Regions from separate parts of the Candidatus Clostridium eludens genome, predicted to be linked through region 2. Evidence: a T-box and tRNA genes for the amino acid it is inferred to sense, from the RefSeq annotation. Region 2 holds a T-box; the other holds one or more tRNA genes.
What was found. A T-box is a leader RNA that pairs with one kind of tRNA and senses whether it is charged. The one in region 2 lies ahead of thrS (threonine--tRNA ligase), so its partner is inferred to be a tRNA-Thr.
Positions count from the first base shown of each region.

Region 1 (9,285 bases), on a different contig from region 2:
TGATGGTTTAAATTATAAAGATAGTAATAAGATGGAAAGCGTTAAAAACCAACCTAAAGTTAGAGAAGACTTAATTGAGGGAAGAAATGCAGTTATTGAAGCTTTAAAATCTAATAATGTAACTATAGAGCAAATTTTTATAACAGATGGGAATATATCAGGTTCTATAAACAAAATACTTGCAATTGCTAAAGAAAAAGGTGTGGTTATAAAGAAAATAGATAAAAGGAAGCTGGATAAAATTTCTGAAACAGGAGCACATCAGGGAGTAATTGCACAGGTGACTCCTTATAGATACTGCCAAGTAGAGGATATATTAGATTATGCTCTAAAGAGAGGAGAAAATCCTTTTATAATTATATTAGATGAAATAGAAGATCCTCATAATTTTGGAGCCATAATAAGAACTGCTGAGGTATGCGGAGCACATGGAATTATAATACCGAAAAGAAGAAATGTGGGTATTACGCCTTCAGTATATAAATCCTCTGCAGGAGCAGTAGAATATATAAGAATATGTAAAGTTACAAATTTGAATACTGTAATAGAAAAATTAAAAAAAGAAAATATATGGGTATATGGGGCCGACGTTAGCGGAGAAAGCTATTGCTTTGACGTTGATTTTAATAGTTCTATAGCTTTAATTATAGGAAGTGAGGGGAGAGGAATATCAAAATTAACCAGAGAAAAGTGTGATGGATTAGTAAAAATACCCATGATAGGGAATATATCCTCTTTAAATGCTTCCGTGGCAGCAGGTATTTTAATGTACGAAATACTGAAACAAAAAATGAAATGTGATAAAAATTGAGAATTATTTTTGTAGATGGATATAATGTAATAAATAGTTGGCCTGAATTGAATGATATAAAGAATTATAGTTTTGAAGCTGCAAGACAACAACTTATAGAAAGTTTAAGCAATTATGCAGCTTATAAAGGATATAATGTTTGTATAGTATTTGATGCTCATATGGTAGCAGGAAGCCTAGAAAAAAAAGAAAAAGTAAGTGAAAATGTCATGACAGTATTCACTAAGGAAAATGAAACTGCAGACTCCTTTATAGAAAAAACAGTTAATAAAATAGGACGTAGAAGTGAAGTGTTTGTAGTGACTTCTGATTCATTAGAACAGCAGATAACATTTCAGAGGGGTGCTGCAAGAATGTCATCTATTGAGTTTTACCATGAAGTTAAAAATGTAGAATTAAAAATAAAAAGTAAAATTCAAAAAAAATATTCTGAAAAAAAGCATACATTAGAAGACAGAATAGCAAAGGATATGCTGGAAAAACTTGAAAAAATTCGCAAAAGTCGCTAAAATCTATTGACTGTAAATTTAATTTTAATGTATAATTAAAATATGTTTTTTTATATTTATTTTGGAGGGGATATCTTGGTGGATATGGGTTATAATAGTAAGAAAATTTCCTCCTTTGAAGAAAAATTGGATGAGGAAGTAGTTATTCAAGCAAAAATGGGAGATGTAAGGGCCCAAGAATATTTGATAAATAAATATGAGAATTTTGTTAAATCTAAAGCAAAATCATATTTTTTGATCGGAGCAGATAAAGAAGATATTTATCAAGAAGGGATGATAGGACTTTATAAGGCAATAAGAGATTTTAAGACAGATAAATTGTCGTCTTTTAAAGCTTTTGCTGAACTTTGTGTAACGCGTCAAATAATAACAGCCATAAAGACTGCTACTAGACAAAAGCACATTCCATTAAATACATATGTTTCTTTAAACAAACCTATATATGATGAAGAATCAGATAGAACCTTATTGGATGTTTTATCAGAGGCTAAAGTGGCAGATCCAGAAGAACTAATAATTAGCAGGGAAGAACTAAATCATATACATACTGAAATAGGTGAAGTATTGTCCAGTTTGGAAATGGAAGTTCTTATGTCTTATTTGGATGGAAAATCCTATCAAGAAATTGCTTGTGATCTGGATAGGCATGCAAAGTCTATAGACAATGCATTGCAAAGAGTCAAGAGAAAGTTAGAAAAATGCTTAATTAATAAATAGAAAATACATATTGACAAAAAAATATACTTGTATTAAAATTGATAATCGGTATGTAGTTTTATTGGTGTTAAAAGCAGAGATTCACAGGCGGGAGTAGTTCAGTGGTAGAACACCAGCTTCCCAAGCTGGCTGTCGCGGGTTCGAGTCCCGTCTTCCGCTCCAGTTGAAATTGCCCATGTAGCTCAGTAGGCAGAGCGTCACCTTGGTAAGGTGGAGGTCACCAGTTCAATCCTGGTCATGGGCTCCAATATAGATAATAATTTATGAAATTCTTACAACACACCAGGATGAGTTTACTTAAATAAAATGTGTAACAAACAAGGAGGAAGAAGTAATGTCAAAAGAAAAGTTTGAGAGAACAAAACCGCATGTAAACATAGGAACAATAGGACACGTAGACCACGGTAAAACCACATTGACAGCGGCAATAACAATGGTGCTGGCAAAGGAAGGTAAAGCATCAGCTACAAAATACGATGAAATAGATAAGGCACCGGAAGAAAAAGAAAGAGGTATAACAATAAATACAGCACATGTAGAATACCAGACAGATAACAGACACTATGCACATGTGGACTGTCCAGGACATGCTGACTATGTAAAGAACATGATAACAGGTGCGGCACAGATGGATGGTGCGATACTAGTAGTAAGTGCAGCAGATGGTCCAATGCCACAGACAAGAGAGCATATACTACTGGCAAGCAGGGTAGGAGTACAGTATATAGTAGTATTTTTAAATAAGTCAGATCAGGTAGATGACCCTGAATTAATAGAGTTGGTAGAAATGGAAGTAAGGGAATTATTAAGCGAATATGGATTCCCAGGAGACGATGTTCCAATAATAGTAGGAAGTGCGTTAAAGGTAATTGAAAATCCAGATGATGCTGAGGCAACTAAATGTATACATGAATTGATGGAAGCAGTAGACAGCTATATACCAACACCAGAGAGACCAATAGATAAATCATTCTTAATGCCAATAGAAGATGTATTTACAATTACAGGAAGAGGTACAGTAGCTACAGGAAGAGTAGAAAGTGGAGTACTTAAAATAGGGGACGAATTAGAAATAGTAGGGTTAAAGGAAGAGAAGAAGAAGACAGTATGTACAGGTGTAGAAATGTTTAGAAAGCTTCTAGATCAGGCTATGGCAGGAGATAATATAGGAGCATTATTAAGAGGCGTACAGAGAGATGAAGTAGAAAGAGGTCAGGTACTTGCAAAGCCAGGTTCAGTGAAGCCACATAAAAAATTTGTAGGCCAAGTGTATGTATTAAAGAAAGAAGAAGGCGGAAGACATACACCATTTTTCAATGGATATAGACCACAATTTTATTTTAGAACAACAGATGTAACAGGTTCAATATCATTACCAGAAGGAGTAGAGATGGTAATGCCTGGGGATCATATAGATATGAATGTAGAATTAATAACACCAGTAGCTATGCATGAAGGATTAAGGTTTGCAATAAGAGAAGGCGGAAGAACAGTTGGTTCAGGTGTTGTTACCACTATATCTGAGTAATTATGTTAAGGACTGGGTTTCTAGACCTAGTCCTTTTAGGAATATAGAGTCTTATTTTTCATAAATTTAATAGCATTGACATAAAAACTAAGTTGTGATAAATTGTTTAGGTGATGTATTAATTTAAAAATAAGTTCTTAATTGAGTATAGAGTATATATTACCTTTATATACTTGGGAGGTGTTAAAGCAATGAGAGTAAAAGTGATATTAGCATGCACAGAGTGTAAACATAGAAATTACAATACAATGAAAAACAAAAAAAATGATCCTAATAGATTAGAAATAAGGAAATATTGTCCGTTTTGCAATAAGCATACAGTTCATAAACAAACTAAATAGTGCAATTTAGTCTCATACACTAAAAAAATTGAGGATGTGAATGAAATGTCTGCACGTGATAATGCCAAAAAAATTGATAGGCAAGTTACGCCTGAAGGGGGATTCTTTAATTTCTTTAAGGGCTTAGTAGTAGAATTTAAAAGGATAACTTGGGCCTCTAAAGAAAATGTAAAGAAAGCAACAACAGCGGTTATTGCATTTTGTGCTATTTATGTGGTGATTGTTGCGATAATAGATTTTGGATTAAATTCTTTAGTTAAAACTATTTTAAAATAAGAATAAGGAGGTAAGGGCTGAGAGAAAATCTTGTCCCTAAAGTTATGGCAGATAAAGCTAAGTGGTATGTAGTTCATACATATTCTGGTTATGAAAATAAAGTTAAGATGAATCTTGAAAAAACTATAGAAAATAGAGAATTACATGACTCCATAGACGATGTTCAAGTACCTATGGAAGAACAAGTTGAAATCAAAGATGGAAAGAAAAAAGTAACATTGAAGAAGATATTTCCAGGGTATGTTTTAGTACACATGGTAATGACTGATGATTCTTGGTATGTAGTTAGAAATACTAGGGGAGTTACAGGTTTTGTTGGGCCTGGCTCTAAGCCTGTTCCTCTTACCGATGAAGAAGTAAAAGATATGGGCATTAATGAAAAGCCTATAAATGTAGATATATTGGTAGGAGAAAATGTGAAGGTAAGGTCTGGACCACTAGAAAACTTCTTGGCTGTTATTCAAGAGATAAATGCTGAAAAAAGAAAAATTAAGGCTTTAGTTAATATGTTTGGCAGGGAAACTCCTGTTGAACTTGATTTTAATCAAATAGAAAAAATAGAATAACTTATAAAGACAAAGTCTTTAAAATAGGTGGGAGGACATGTTGTTGTATGACCACATTATAGGAGGTGTATATTTATGGCTAAAAAGGTAGTAGGAATGATAAAACTTCAACTTCCAGCAGGAAAAGCAACTCCAGCGCCACCAGTTGGTCCTGCACTTGGGCAACATGGTGTAAATATCATGGGTTTCTGTAAGGAATTTAATGCTAAAACTGTTAAACAAGAAGGATTAATAATTCCAGTAGTAATTACTGTGTATCAGGATAGATCATTTAGTTTTGTACTAAAAACTCCACCGGCAGCAGTATTGCTTAAAAAGGCAGCGGGAATAGAAAGTGGTTCTGGTGTGCCAAATAAAACTAAGGTTGCTAAAGTAACTAATGAACAAGTTAGACAAATTGCTGAAACTAAAATGGTAGATTTGAATGCTTCATCTGTTGAAACTGCTATGAAGATGATAGCAGGAACTGCTAGAAGTATGGGAATAACAGTAGAGGGTTAGTTGAAATATAGTGGAAGGTAAAATACCGTTATTACCACAAAGGAGGAATTTAAGTTGGGAAAAAAATATGAAGAAAGTGCTAAGCTTGTTGACAGAAAAATACTTTATACACCATTGGAAGCTATGGAACTTGTATTAAAGACCGCGAAAGCTAATTTTGATGAAACTATAGAATTATCAGTAAAACTTGGAGTAGATCCAAGGCATGCAGACCAACAGGTTAGAGGAGCTGTAGTTCTTCCACACGGAACTGGTAAAAAAGTTAGAGTTTTGGTATTAGCTAAAGGAGATAAGATTAAAGAGGCAGAAAATGCTGGAGCTGATTATGTGGGTGCAGAAGAATATGTAGAAAAAATTCAGAAGGAAAATTGGTTTGATTTTGATGTAGTGGTAGCAACTCCAGATATGATGGGGGTTGTTGGAAGGTTAGGTAGAATATTGGGACCTAAGGGATTAATGCCAAATCCAAAATCAGGTACAGTTACTTTTGATGTTGCAAAGGCAATTCAAGAAATTAAAGCTGGTAAAGTTGAATATAGAGTTGATAAGACATCTATAGTTCATGTGCCAATAGGAAGAAAGTCTTTTGATGTACAAAAACTTTTAGATAATTTTCGTGTACTAATGGAAGCTGTAGTAAAGGCAAAACCATCAGCAGCCAAAGGACAATATTTAAAATCAGTGGCAATATCAAGTACTATGGGTCCTGGCATAAAGATAAATTCAGTTAAAGTTCTTGAATAATATTGACATAAATAGTTAGTTTATGTATAATGTTAAAAGTTAAATAAGTATATTTTCCTTAGACAATAGGTGCAGAATGCATAACGGTAAATCCAACCTATCCAGGATTCCAATAAATAGTAAACGTGGTCTCTCTGTGTCTATGGGGAGGCTTTTAGTTTTTATATGTATTTTTTCAAGCTTATTGTAGTTTAGACTGTTAGGAGGTGGAGATACAGTGGGAAAAAACTTAGAGTTAAAACAAGCTAAAGTTAACGAAATTAAAGAAAAGATGGAAAAAGCCCAGAGTATAATATTTGCTAAATATCAAGGATTAACTGTGGAAGAAGATACTAATCTTAGAAAAGAACTAAGGGAATCAGGTGTAGAATATAAAGTTTATAAAAATACATTATCTATAAGAGCTGCAAAAGAACTAGGATTTGATAATTTGGAAGATGTTTTTGCAGGACCAATCTCAATGGCTTTTGGATATGATGAACCGACTGCACCGGCAAGGATTCTTAATGATTTTGCAAAAAATCATAAGATGTTAGAATTAAAAGGCGGGGTTGTGCAAGGAGAAATATTTGACGTAGATAAGGTTAAGCAACTTGCAACCATACCATCAAAAGAGATTCTTATTGCGAAATTGCTTGGAAGTTTCAAAGCTCCGTTATCGAATTTTGTATACTTATTAAGTGCAATTGAAGAGAAACAAAAATCACAAGAAGCTTAATTTTAGAAAAATTTTGGAGGTGTTTATTAATGAGTAAAGAGGAAATCATTCAGGCTATAAAAGGAATGAGTGTTTTAGAATTAAATGAATTAGTAAAAGCATGTGAGGAAGAATTTGGTGTAAGTGCCGCAGCTCCAGTAGCAGTAGCTGGCGCAGCAGTAGCTGGTGGCGCAGATGCAGCAGAAGAAAAGACAGAATTTGATGTAGTGCTTAAAACTGCAGGTTCAGAAAAAATAAAGGTTATAAAAGCAGTTAGAGAAGTAACAGGATTAGGATTAAAGGAAGCTAAGGCTTTAGTTGATGGAGCGCCTAAGCCATTAAAAGAAGCTGTAAGTAAAGAAGATGCAGAAGCTATAAAGGCTAAATTTGAAGAAATTGGTGCTGAGATAGAATTAAAGTAAAAATTAATAAAATATTATAAAAGAGGTGCTTTAATTTAAAGTACCTCTTTAATAGTTGTAATAAATTTGAAAATTTTATTATTGACAATACTTTCATACTATGATAAAATAATAAATCGCATTGATTAGTTATAAATTTAATTTGCAATGCTTTAAAATTTAACAATATTTGAATTAATTGCAATAAATAGGTTATAATACTTTGATGGCAGTAATAAATCCATAAACATACATATATAACAATGTTGAATGTTTTTGGTTATTTTTAGTTTATGCGAGGGGTGAAAAATCAATGGTACATCCTGTCCGGGTTGGTAAAAGAACACGAATGAGTTTTTCCAGGCTTAAAGAAATAGGTCATATGCCTAATTTGATTGAAGTTCAGTTGGATTCCTATAATTGGTTTTTAAAAGAAGGGCTTCAAGAGGTATTTGAGGACATTAATCCTATTCAAGATTATACAGCAAATCTTAATTTAGAGTTTGTGGGATATAAGCTAGATGTGGATAATATTAAGTATTCTGTAGAAGAATGTAAAGAAAGAGATGCTACTTATGCGGCACCTTTAAAAGTAAAGGTAAGGTTACTTAACAAAGAAACTGGTGAAGTTAAAGAGCAAGAAGTTTTTATGGGGGATTTCCCTCTTATGACGGAGCAAGGAACTTTTATAATCAATGGGGCTGAAAGAGTTATAGTTAGCCAGCTTGTGAGATCACCAGGTGTATATTACGATGTGTCAGTTGATAAAACTGGTAAGAATCTTTTTTCTTCAACTGTAATACCTAATAGAGGAGCCTGGCTAGAGTATGAAACAGACTCTAATAATATAATATATGTAAGAATAGATAAGACAAGGAAATTGCCTATAACTATTCTTGTCAGGGCTATGGGTTATGGTACAGATGCAGAAATCACTAATTTTTTTGGAGAGGATGAAAGGCTAAAGGCTACAATTGAAAAAGATAATACAAAGACTCACGAAGAAGCCTTACTTGAAATATACAAAAGATTGAGACCCGGGGAGCCGCCCACAGTAGATAGTGCACGTTCACTTATTGAATCCTTATTTTTTGACCCTAAAAGATATGATCTTTCTAGGGTAGGAAGATATAAGTTTAATAAAAAGCTATCTTTGCATCTTAGGATTGTAAATCAAATATCAGCTCAAGATATAGTAAACCCGGAGACGGGGGAAATACTTATCCAAAAAGGTGAAAGGATAGATAGGGAAAAAGCCGTACAAATTCAGCAGTGTGGGGTGAATTCAGTAGATATTGAAATTGAAGATAGCACACTGAGGGTTATAGGTAATAATTTTGTGAACATAAATAATTTTGTTAATTTTAATATAGATGACTTAAATATAAAGGAAAGTGTATATTACCCCGCTTTAAAACAAATTTTAGATAATTACAGCAGTGAAGAAAGCATTAAAGAGCAGATAAAGAAGAATATTTACAATTTAATTCCAAAACATATAATTAGGGATGATATATATGCTACTGTTAGTTATGAGTTGGGGCTAGCTTATGGAGTTGGGCATACTGACGATATAGATCATCTTGGAAATAGAAGGCTTAGATCCGTAGGAGAGTTATTGCAAAATCAGTTTAGAATAGGCCTCTCTAGAATGGAAAGGGTAGTTAAAGAAAGAATGACTATACAAGATCAAGAAGTAATAACACCTCAGGCTTTAATAAATATAAGGCCAGTGGCTGCATCTATAAAGGAATTTTTTGGGAGTTCCCAGCTTTCTCAATTTATGGATCAGACTAATCCTTTATCAGAACTTACTCATAAGAGGAGATTATCGGCGCTGGGACCAGGTGGACTTTCCAGGGAAAGAGCCGGGTTTGAAGTTAGAGATGTTCATCATTCACATTACGGAAGAATGTGTCCTATAGAAACACCAGAAGGGCCTAATATTGGTTTGATTAATTCTTTGGCAACTTATGCTAAAGTCAATGAGTATGGCTTTATAGAAACACCATATAGAAAAGTAAATAAAAAAGATAAAATAGTTACTAATGATATTGTATATATGACAGCAGATGAGGAAGATGAGTACTTAATAGGCAGAGCAAATGAACCTATTGATGAAGATGGCAGATTTGTAGATAGTAAAATTACAGTTAGAGATAAAGAAGATGTTATTGTAGTACCTGCAGAAGAT
Region 1 covers NZ_JBJHZX010000015.1:84,665-93,949, reverse strand. Annotated here, with positions in the region: gene rlmB (23S rRNA (guanosine(2251)-2'-O)-methyltransferase RlmB) at 32-811, shown strand; gene ACJDU8_RS11520 (NYN domain-containing protein) at 808-1,320, shown strand; gene sigH (RNA polymerase sporulation sigma factor SigH) at 1,405-2,037, shown strand; tRNA gene ACJDU8_RS11510 (tRNA-Gly) at 2,125-2,199, shown strand; tRNA gene ACJDU8_RS11505 (tRNA-Thr) at 2,209-2,284, shown strand; gene tuf (elongation factor Tu) at 2,372-3,565, shown strand; gene rpmG (50S ribosomal protein L33) at 3,757-3,906, shown strand; gene secE (preprotein translocase subunit SecE) at 3,952-4,182, shown strand; gene nusG (transcription termination/antitermination protein NusG) at 4,227-4,748, shown strand; gene rplK (50S ribosomal protein L11) at 4,824-5,249, shown strand; gene rplA (50S ribosomal protein L1) at 5,304-5,993, shown strand; ribosomal protein L10 leader region at 6,032-6,160, shown strand; gene rplJ (50S ribosomal protein L10) at 6,211-6,711, shown strand; gene rplL (50S ribosomal protein L7/L12) at 6,741-7,112, shown strand; gene rpoB (DNA-directed RNA polymerase subunit beta) at 7,405-9,285, shown strand, end outside.
Region 1: it has a tRNA-Thr gene. The T-box ahead of thrS (threonine--tRNA ligase) is inferred to sense a tRNA for this amino acid. The anticodon was not compared.

Region 2 (9,285 bases):
CCCAGCCCACTGCCTTCGTTTCCTACAGCAATTATAATTTTTCCCCTTAAATTTATATTATAAAAATTAATATCTGATCTAAGAGAACTGGATATTAACTTAAAACCCGTTTGTTTTAAAAATTTTACTTTTTGGAGATCTTCATCTTCAATTACAGGTATATAAAATATGGATCCCATAGTAGATCTTAAGGTTTTTTCATTATATACATCTACTGTACCCTTAGTAGTTATGATGCCCAGAGCTCCCGATGCATGTGCACTTCTTATTATAGTACCCATATTCCCAGGATCTTGTATTTTATCTGCCAAAATATAAAAGCCTTCCTCATCTTTAACATTCAATTCCTTGTTTTTTACTAAGGCAATTATCCCTTGAGGATTTTCAGTGCCACTAATACTTCTAAGAATCTCATCTGTAACAAAATATATAGGGCATTTTACTTGAAGGGATTCTTCTAAAAAAAAGCTCTCTTCCCTATTTATAAAAATATGGCTCAAAAAAATTTCAGATATTTCAAAATCAGAATTGATAGCTTCTTTTACAAATCTGAAACCTTCTATCATAAATTCTTTCCTTTGAACTCTATACTTTTTTTCTTTTAGTTTTTTAGCTTCTTTCACATGTGAGTTATCTTTACTTCTAATTATATCCATATAAACATCTCCATATGATAAAAATGAGTGCAGCAAAATTTTGCTCCACTCATTTTTATGTAATCTCAAATTTATGCATTTAACTGTGTTTTAGCTATTTGAACTAGTTCGGTAAACGCTTTAGGATCATTTATAGCTATTTCTGAAAGTATTTTTCTGTTCATATCAATACCTGCAGTTTTTATTCCATTCATAAATTTTGAATAGGAGAGTCCATTTATCCTTGCTGCCGCATTTATTCTCACTATCCAAAGTTTTCTAAAGTCTCTTTTCTTTAACTTTCTTCCTATATATGCATATCTTAAAGCCCTTATAACTGTCTCGTTGGCAGTTTTAAATAATTTACTCTTACCGCCATAATAACCTTTTGCAAGCTTTAATATTTTTTTATGATGTTTACGGGCATTTACCGCCCTTTTTACTCTTGCCATAGTAAAAACCTCCTTTTAGAATTATCCATTTACACGTAAGGTAATAATTTTTTCATTACTTTTTCCTGAGTTTCTGAAACATATGCTGTCTTCCTAAGATTTCTCTTAGTCTTCCTGCTCTTTTTTGTCAATATATGACTTTTAAAAGCCTGTGCTCTCTTTAATCTACCTGTTCCCGTAAGCTTAAATCTTTTGGCCACACTTTTTTTAGTCTTCATTTTTGGCATAATAATTTCCTCCTCTCAATTATGCTTTTTGTACTTGCAAAACTATTGTAATATTTTTTTCTTCAAGTTTTAGTTACCTTCTATTATGCAAATATATTGAAGTGTAGAATGAAAAATGTACAAAATCCTTTTAACTCATAACACATATAAAAAAGGCGGCTTAAAGCCGCCCTAAATACATTACATAGTAAAGAATCTTACAATTAAGAAATTCTTATAACCATAACCTTACTAGCTTTGCTGTAAGGTGAGAAACGGCTGTTTCTTCTTAACATGCTACATTATACTATTTTTATTTAATACAGTCAATATATAATTTTTGTAAATTTGAACTTTGACATCTGAACTTTTAACTTAAACTTTACTTATTTTTTTATCAATTTCTTCTTTAAGTTTCAATATAAAGTCATCTAATGACATAGTTCCCATATCTCCATCTTTCCTGCTTCTTACAGATATATTTTTTTCTTTCATTTCCTTATCTCCTAAAATAATCATGTAAGGAACCTTCTGCATTTGAGCTTCTCTTATTTTGTAACCTATTTTTTCATTTCTAACATCGCACTCTGCCCTTATATTATTTTCTTTTAATTTTTCAACTATTTCTTTTACATACTCTCCTTGAGCATCAGTAATATTCATAACCTGCACCTGTATCGGTGCAATCCATGCAGGAAATGCCCCTGCATAATGTTCTATGAGAATACCTATAAATCTTTCTATGGAGCCGAACACTACTCTGTGTACCATAACTGGCCTGTGTTTCTCACCATCTGCACCTATATAATTTAGATCAAACTTTTCAGGCATCTGGAAATCCAACTGTACAGTTCCACACTGCCAGGTTCTTCCTATACAATCCTTTAAATGAAAATCTATTTTAGGTCCATAGAAAGCTCCATCTCCTTCATTAACCTTATAGTTAAGTCCTGCAATTTCTAATGCATTTTTCAAGCCCTCAGTTGCAGCTTCCCAATCTTCGTCACTTCCCATAGAATCTTCAGGTCTTGTGGAGAGTTCAACAAAGTACTCAAACCCAAATACTTTATAAAAATTATCTATAAGCTTTATAACTTTCATTATTTCATCTGCAATACCATCTCTGGTAATAAATATATGGGCATCATCCTGGGTAAAGCATCTTACTCTCATAAGTCCATGTAATGCACCTGATTTTTCATGTCTGTGAACAACTCCCATTTCTGCAAATCTCTTTGGAAGATCCCTATAAGATCTTATGGCATTTTTATACACCAGTATGGATCCCGGGCAATTCATAGGTTTTATAGCATAATTCTCATCATCTATTTTAGTAAAATACATGTTTTCCTTATAATGATCCCAATGTCCGGATCTATGCCATAATTCCTCATTTAATATAATAGGAGTCATTATTTCATCATATCCAGCCTTGGCATGCATTTCTCTCCAAAAATTCTGCAGGGTATTTCTAATAACCATTCCCTTAGGATGAAAAAATGGAAATCCAGGTCCTTCTTCATGAATACTAAACAAGTCCAATTCCTTGCCTAATTTTCTATGATCCCTTCTCTTTGCTTCCTCCATTAATTTAAGATAATTTTCAAGTTCACTTTTCTTTTCAAATACAGTACCATATATCCTTTGAAGCATCTTATTATTTTCGTTTCCCCTCCAGTAGGCACCTGCTATAGAGAGAAGCTTTATTGCTTTGGCTCTCCCTGTAGAAGGTACATGGGGGCCCGCACAAAGATCCACAAAATCCCCTTGTTTATAAAAAGATATTACTGCATCTTCCGGTAAATCCTTTATCAATTCAACTTTATAAGGCTCTTTTTTTTCTTCCATAAGTTTTATGGCCTCTTCTCTTGGAAGTTCAAATTTTTCCAACTTTATATTCTCTTTAACTATCTCATTCATTTTATTTTCAATTTTTTGAAGCAATTCTGGTGTAAAGGAAAATTCTGCATCTACATCATAATAAAATCCTGAATCTATAGCCGGCCCTATAGCCAGCTTAACTTCCGGATATAATTTTTTTATTGCCTGAGCAAGTATATGAGAAGCTGTATGCCTTAATATTTTCCTTCCTTCTTCATCTTCAAAGGTCAAAATTTCAAGTTTACAGTCTTTATTGACTTCATCATTAATTTCCGCTACTTTTCCATCTACTATTGCTCCTAATGCCTTCTTTGATAAAGAAACACTTAGTTTAGACGCAATGTCAGCAACTTTTGCTCCCTTTTCTACTTCTATTTCCTTACCATCTTTTAAACCTATTTTTATCATATGGTTCCCTCCTTCAAATACATCTTTGTAATTTTAGTCCTTAAACAAAATAAATATATAAATATGAATAACCTTCGATAATTTTAAAAATAAAAACATGCAAATAAAAAAACCCTTCCCTAAAACAATGGGACGAGTTTTGCCGTGGTTCCACCCAAATTAATAACACCATAATCCATATTTCAAAAATATATTTTAGCAAAATTAATGCAGGGTGTTACTATCTCTATGCCCTTAACGCAGGATAACGGAAATACTTACTGAAATTTCAGTATACAACTCAGAGGTGGTCTTCAATAAATTTTGCTTAAAGGATATTTCAGCTCATAATCCTTCTCTCTTAAAGCAATTCATTTATCTACTTTCCTATTCACAGCTTTTTACTTCTATTTTCAATTATTATATTATTCTAAAATTAGTATGTCAATATAAAAGCAGAAGTTTTTATGTGCTACACCCTATTTAAATTATTTTTTATACTTTTGCAAATTTTGCAATCATCACAAAAGTTAACTCTGTGTGTAAAAACTTTTTTTATAGTATCTATTAACTCCATGTTTTTGCAGTTTTCAACACAATGAATTACTATTTTTTCAGGTGAATTTGTTATCAAAGCACTTATTAAAATATCGTCCAACTCAGTATTAGCACTATATTTTAATTCCGTTAAATCCTTCAAAAAACCTTCTGTTATATCTTCTTCATATTTATCTTTTATAACGTAATTTCCATCATTTCCAATAATTATACTTAAATAATCTATTTTGCTTTCCTGGATTTCTACAAAATATTTTAAAAGCTTTATAAACTCATTATACTCCTTTTCTACCATATATTTTTCCACTACTTTGTCAATTATAACTTCTAAATCCTCTAAAACTTCTTTCATTCTGAAAGTTATGAATCCCTCTATATTTATTTCTCTATTTTCATCCATACACGCACATATTTTATCCAATATCTCATTCCTTTTATTTATGCAGTAAATAGAATTTTCATCTCTAATTTGCATTTCTCCTTTTAATACTTTTAAACTTTCTTCTTTAATTTCCTCTAATTCTTCGTATTTCAAAAAAAAGTATGTGTCAGACAAAAAAGCTAACACATCTTTTTTGCAAAATTCATCTACTATTATGTTATAAAGAATACTGGCAACATGCATATCAAATATATTGTTAAGCTTCTGGTTAATTTCTCTATCACAAAATATTTTAAGGAAGTGAGTATCAGACTCTATACTTTCATATATTCCAATAAGTACACTTTTGTGTTTAAAGTATTCTTTTATTTCCTTTATTCCCTGCATTATATGTTCTCTTTCTTTGTTGTATACTATAGTTATTAACAGCATTTTTTCACACTCCCTTCCAAAGTAGTATATGTCTAAAACAAATCTCTATTCAAATTTTTAATGTCAAATATCGACAGCTATGATATTATTGTAAATTATAATATATTATATATAAAATTATGTGATGGTTACAATTGTAAATGGTTATTTACTTCCTTGATAATGCTTAAATCAAATTTAATTTTAATAATATGTGAAAAAATTATAATAAAGTATTGACAATATATATGTGTGAATATATAATATTACTTGTCACCGTGACAAGAGTTTATTGAGATCTTTATGGGCGCATAGCTCAGCTGGGAGAGCATCTGCCTTACAAGCAGAGGGTCACAGGTTCGAGCCCTGTTGTGCCCACCATTTTAAGGCCCAGTGGCTCAGCTGGTTAGAGTGCCGGCCTGTCACGCCGGAGGCCGAGGGTTCAAGTCCCTTCTGGGTCGCCAATCTGGCCAGATAGCTCAGTCGGTAGAGCAGAGGACTGAAAATCCTCGTGTCCCTGGTTCGATTCCTGGTCTGGCCACCAGTTTTGCGGGAGTGGCTCAGTGGTAGAGCGTCACCTTGCCAAGGTGAACGTCGCGGGTTCAAATCCCGTCTTCCGCTCCAGTATATATGGCGCTATAGCCAAGTGGTAAGGCAGAGGTCTGCAAAACCTTTATCCCCAGTTCAAATCTGGGTGGCGCCTCCAAATTAATATGGAAAGTAGTCTAATCAGTGGTTAGACTACTTTTTTCTTTTGTATTCATTGTTCCAAAAAATACTAAAGAACCTTTGACTGTTGAATGGAAAAGAATAAAAAAATTTTAAATTATGGAATTTTGTATTATACTGGTAACAGTGTTTGTATTAATTAAAAAATTTATTTATCCGAACGCTACCATTGCTAACACCCCCAGCTTCTTCAAAGTGGGGGATAAGCACTGCTACGCGCCTGGATAAGTTCTTCTAAGGTTCAGGTGGAGAAAAGCATTTCTCATGAGCAAACTCCACCTGAACCTAAGAATCACTTGATATTTGGGGGGGACTGAAATGATTAAAAACAAATTAATGCTTATGCTGTGTGCTATAGGTATGACCTTTTCTATGTCAACTAAAGTATTGGCTTCAAATAACATCCAGCGCATCTGGGGCAGCGATAGATATGCTACGGCTATAGAAGTTTCTAAAAGCGGTTGGGCTAATGGTTCAGAGTATGCTGTGTTAGCTAATGGTGAAAACTTTCCTGATGCCCTTAGTGCAGCTCCACTGGCCAAAAAATACAATGCACCTATACTATTAAATCCAGGCTCAACTCTAGACAGCAGGGTTGAGGATGAGTTAAAAAGATTAGGGGTAAAGCAAGTATTTATTATTGGCGGTTCGGCTGTAGTACCCGATTCTGTTAAAAACAGACTTGAAGCGCTTAATATTAAAACTACACGACTTTGGGGACAAGATAGATATGAAACTTCGATTAAGATTGCAGAGCAATTAGACTTTAACGGTGAGGTTTCAGTAGCAAATGGTGAAAACTTTCCTGACGCTTTATCTATATCACCTATTGCAGCTCAAAAATCTATGCCTGTTATACTTACACCATCAAACACTTTACCTGATGTTGTAGCTAAGTACATAAAAAGCAATAAAATAACCAAAAGTTATATTATTGGTGAAGATGATGTGGTAAGCGATAAAATCTTAAATAGCTTTCCGAACAGCGAAAGAATATGGGGAAGTAGTAAATATGACACTAATATCGCAGTGTTAAGAAGGTTTCAAAATGAGTTGAACTTTGATAAAATTTATATGGCTAATGGTGAGAATTTTCCAGATGCCTTATCGGGCTCGGCTTTAGCAGCTAAAAATTCTACCTGTGTTTTATTAGTAAGTGATTACATTGGACTGCCAACAGAGAAATTCTCATTCGATAAATTGCCTTCTGTGAAGGATACCGAAATATTAGGAGGAACTGCAGTTGTTCCTGATAGCTTGGTTAACAAGGTTGTATATCCTGATGAGAATGAAGTTACGAATTTACGTTTATCCGGTTCAGAAGTTAGACAAGGAGATTGGATTTATTATTCCACAGGTGATTATGATAATGCTTCGCTTTTTAAATATAAAACAGATGGAACTTCAACAGTAAAACTATGTGATAAAGGTGCATACAATATTACTGTTATAGGGGATTGGATTTATTATAACGCAATTGCCCCCGAATTAAAAACATCTACAACCAATCAAATAGCTGCTCGTTTATATAAAATAAAAACTGATGGTACAAGTGATACTGAACTAAGTGATGAACCTTGTGTTTGGTTTAAAATAGTAGATAATAAAATTTATTCATCATCAGACAATAGTTTTACTACAATGGACCTAGATGGTGGCAACAAAATTAATGTGCCTGTCAATAGTATGATAGCTAGTCCTAATATCATAGATAACTATTTTTATTATATAGAACAACCTTCAGAAGGAGCTTCAAAAATATACAAAATGAAAAATGATGGTACTGACAAAGTGCAAATATCCTCGGAAGAATCGTATAATTTATATGACTTAAAAATATATAATGACAGGTTGTACTTTACTAGTTCCAATGATGGACATGTTTTTCATTTGGAAAACATGAAACTAGATGGAACGGAAAAAACTAGTCTAGTAGATATAAATGGAGGAGGTTCCTTTGATATATATGATGATTGGATTTACTATGCAGGTCTTTATGAAAGTAATCTATATAAGATAAAAATTGATGGTAGCAGCAATACAAAATTATTAGACACTCCTGCAGCTGCAGTAACAAGTGTATCTAATGGCTGGATATATTATTATTATCACACAGGAGATGATGAACTTTGTTTTGGATATAAAAAAGTTAGAATAGATGGCACTGATAATAGAGATTATTAAATTACTAGCACTAGGATTTACTCCTAGTGCTTTTTGTATGCAATAATAGATGAATTACATATAAGTTTTTGTAGAATGTAGCAGTTTCATTTTTCTTTTATATTCATACTAATTTTTCATCATCATCGTCAGGTATACACGGTAAAATTATATTAAAAGTTGTCCCAACATTTAATTCACTTTTCACCTCAATCCTTCCTTTATGTTCGTGGATTATCTGGAAACAAGAACTCAGCCCTAATCCAGTTCCATTTTTCTTTGTAGTAAAAAATGGAGTTCCTAACTTTGGCATATTTTTTTTAGGTATACCCGACCCATTGTCGGATATTCGCACATATATTTCATTAGCAACATCATCAATACCCGTTTCAATCTTCAGAACTGGCTGCTTCACGTTTTCCATTGCTTCAATTGCATTTTTGCATATATTTAAAATCACCTGCCTAATTCTCACTTGGTCACACATTACATATCTCTCATCATGATTAAAGTCAAAATCAACATCTATTCCTTTTATCAAGGATGAGGTCTGCATCAATTTTTTCACTGAACTAAGCAGATCATATACTGAAACTTCTTCAACGGCAATACTAGCTGGTTTTGCTAAAGTTAGAAAATCAGTTATGATCCTATTAACCTCCTGAGTATCGGTTTTAATTTTTTCAGCATATTCCTTTATTTTTACATCATCTGAATAAAGCTCAATTAACTGACAAGAACCATTTATCGTAGTTAAAAAGTTTCTTGTATCGTGAACTATACTGGCACCCATTTGCCCTAATAATGCCAGCTTTTCTTGATTTATTAATTTTTCCTGATTATTCTTCAGTTCAGTAACATCTTGCATTACAGATATTATTCCAATCTTCTCATTTTCAACATTATATATAGAGGATACTTGTCCAGTTATATCCTTTTTAATACCTTTCATGGACACTAATGAGGCCTCATAGTATTCATCATATAAATCGCCCTGGAAAAACTTATTCACTACTTCCCTATTATTAAATTTGACCATTTTATTTATCTTAAGAAGAGAAGTGCCTATAATATGATTCTTGTCTAAGTCCAGTAGATTCTCAAATGATACATTACAAGCCGTTATAATACCATGACTATTTATTATCATTGCTGGGTATACCATAGAATTTAGAATAGTCTCAGTCTGTAAATTTAAATTTTCAATAGCTTGCTCCCCAGCAGCTTCCCTGGATATAAACATGATACCGTTTTCTATTTTATGAATATTAACAAGGAGTTTAACTTTATTACCCTCTGGTGTTTTATATGTTCTAATAATGTTCTCCATAGTTATACCTTTTTCTATTAAACTACTTGGAAGCTTATTCTCATCTTCCCTGCCAACCTTTTCAACTTTCTTTAGAAATTCAGCCATGGTTAATCCAACCATATCAGCTGATTTACAGTGAAGCAATTCTTCAAATCTCTTATTTGCAAAA
Region 2 covers NZ_JBJHZX010000003.1:136,606-145,890, reverse strand. Annotated here, with positions in the region: gene ACJDU8_RS03235 (TrmH family RNA methyltransferase) at 1-656, opposite strand, end outside; gene rplT (50S ribosomal protein L20) at 728-1,087, opposite strand; gene rpmI (50S ribosomal protein L35) at 1,117-1,314, opposite strand; ribosomal protein L20 leader region at 1,456-1,590, opposite strand; gene thrS (threonine--tRNA ligase) at 1,669-3,582, opposite strand; T-box leader at 3,708-3,965, opposite strand; gene ytxC (putative sporulation protein YtxC) at 4,034-4,933, opposite strand; tRNA gene ACJDU8_RS03210 (tRNA-Val) at 5,218-5,293, shown strand; tRNA gene ACJDU8_RS03205 (tRNA-Asp) at 5,300-5,376, shown strand; tRNA gene ACJDU8_RS03200 (tRNA-Phe) at 5,381-5,456, shown strand; tRNA gene ACJDU8_RS03195 (tRNA-Gly) at 5,462-5,536, shown strand; tRNA gene ACJDU8_RS03190 (tRNA-Cys) at 5,545-5,618, shown strand; gene ACJDU8_RS03185 (cell wall-binding repeat-containing protein) at 5,960-7,825, shown strand; gene ACJDU8_RS03180 (MASE3 domain-containing protein) at 7,929-9,285, opposite strand, start outside.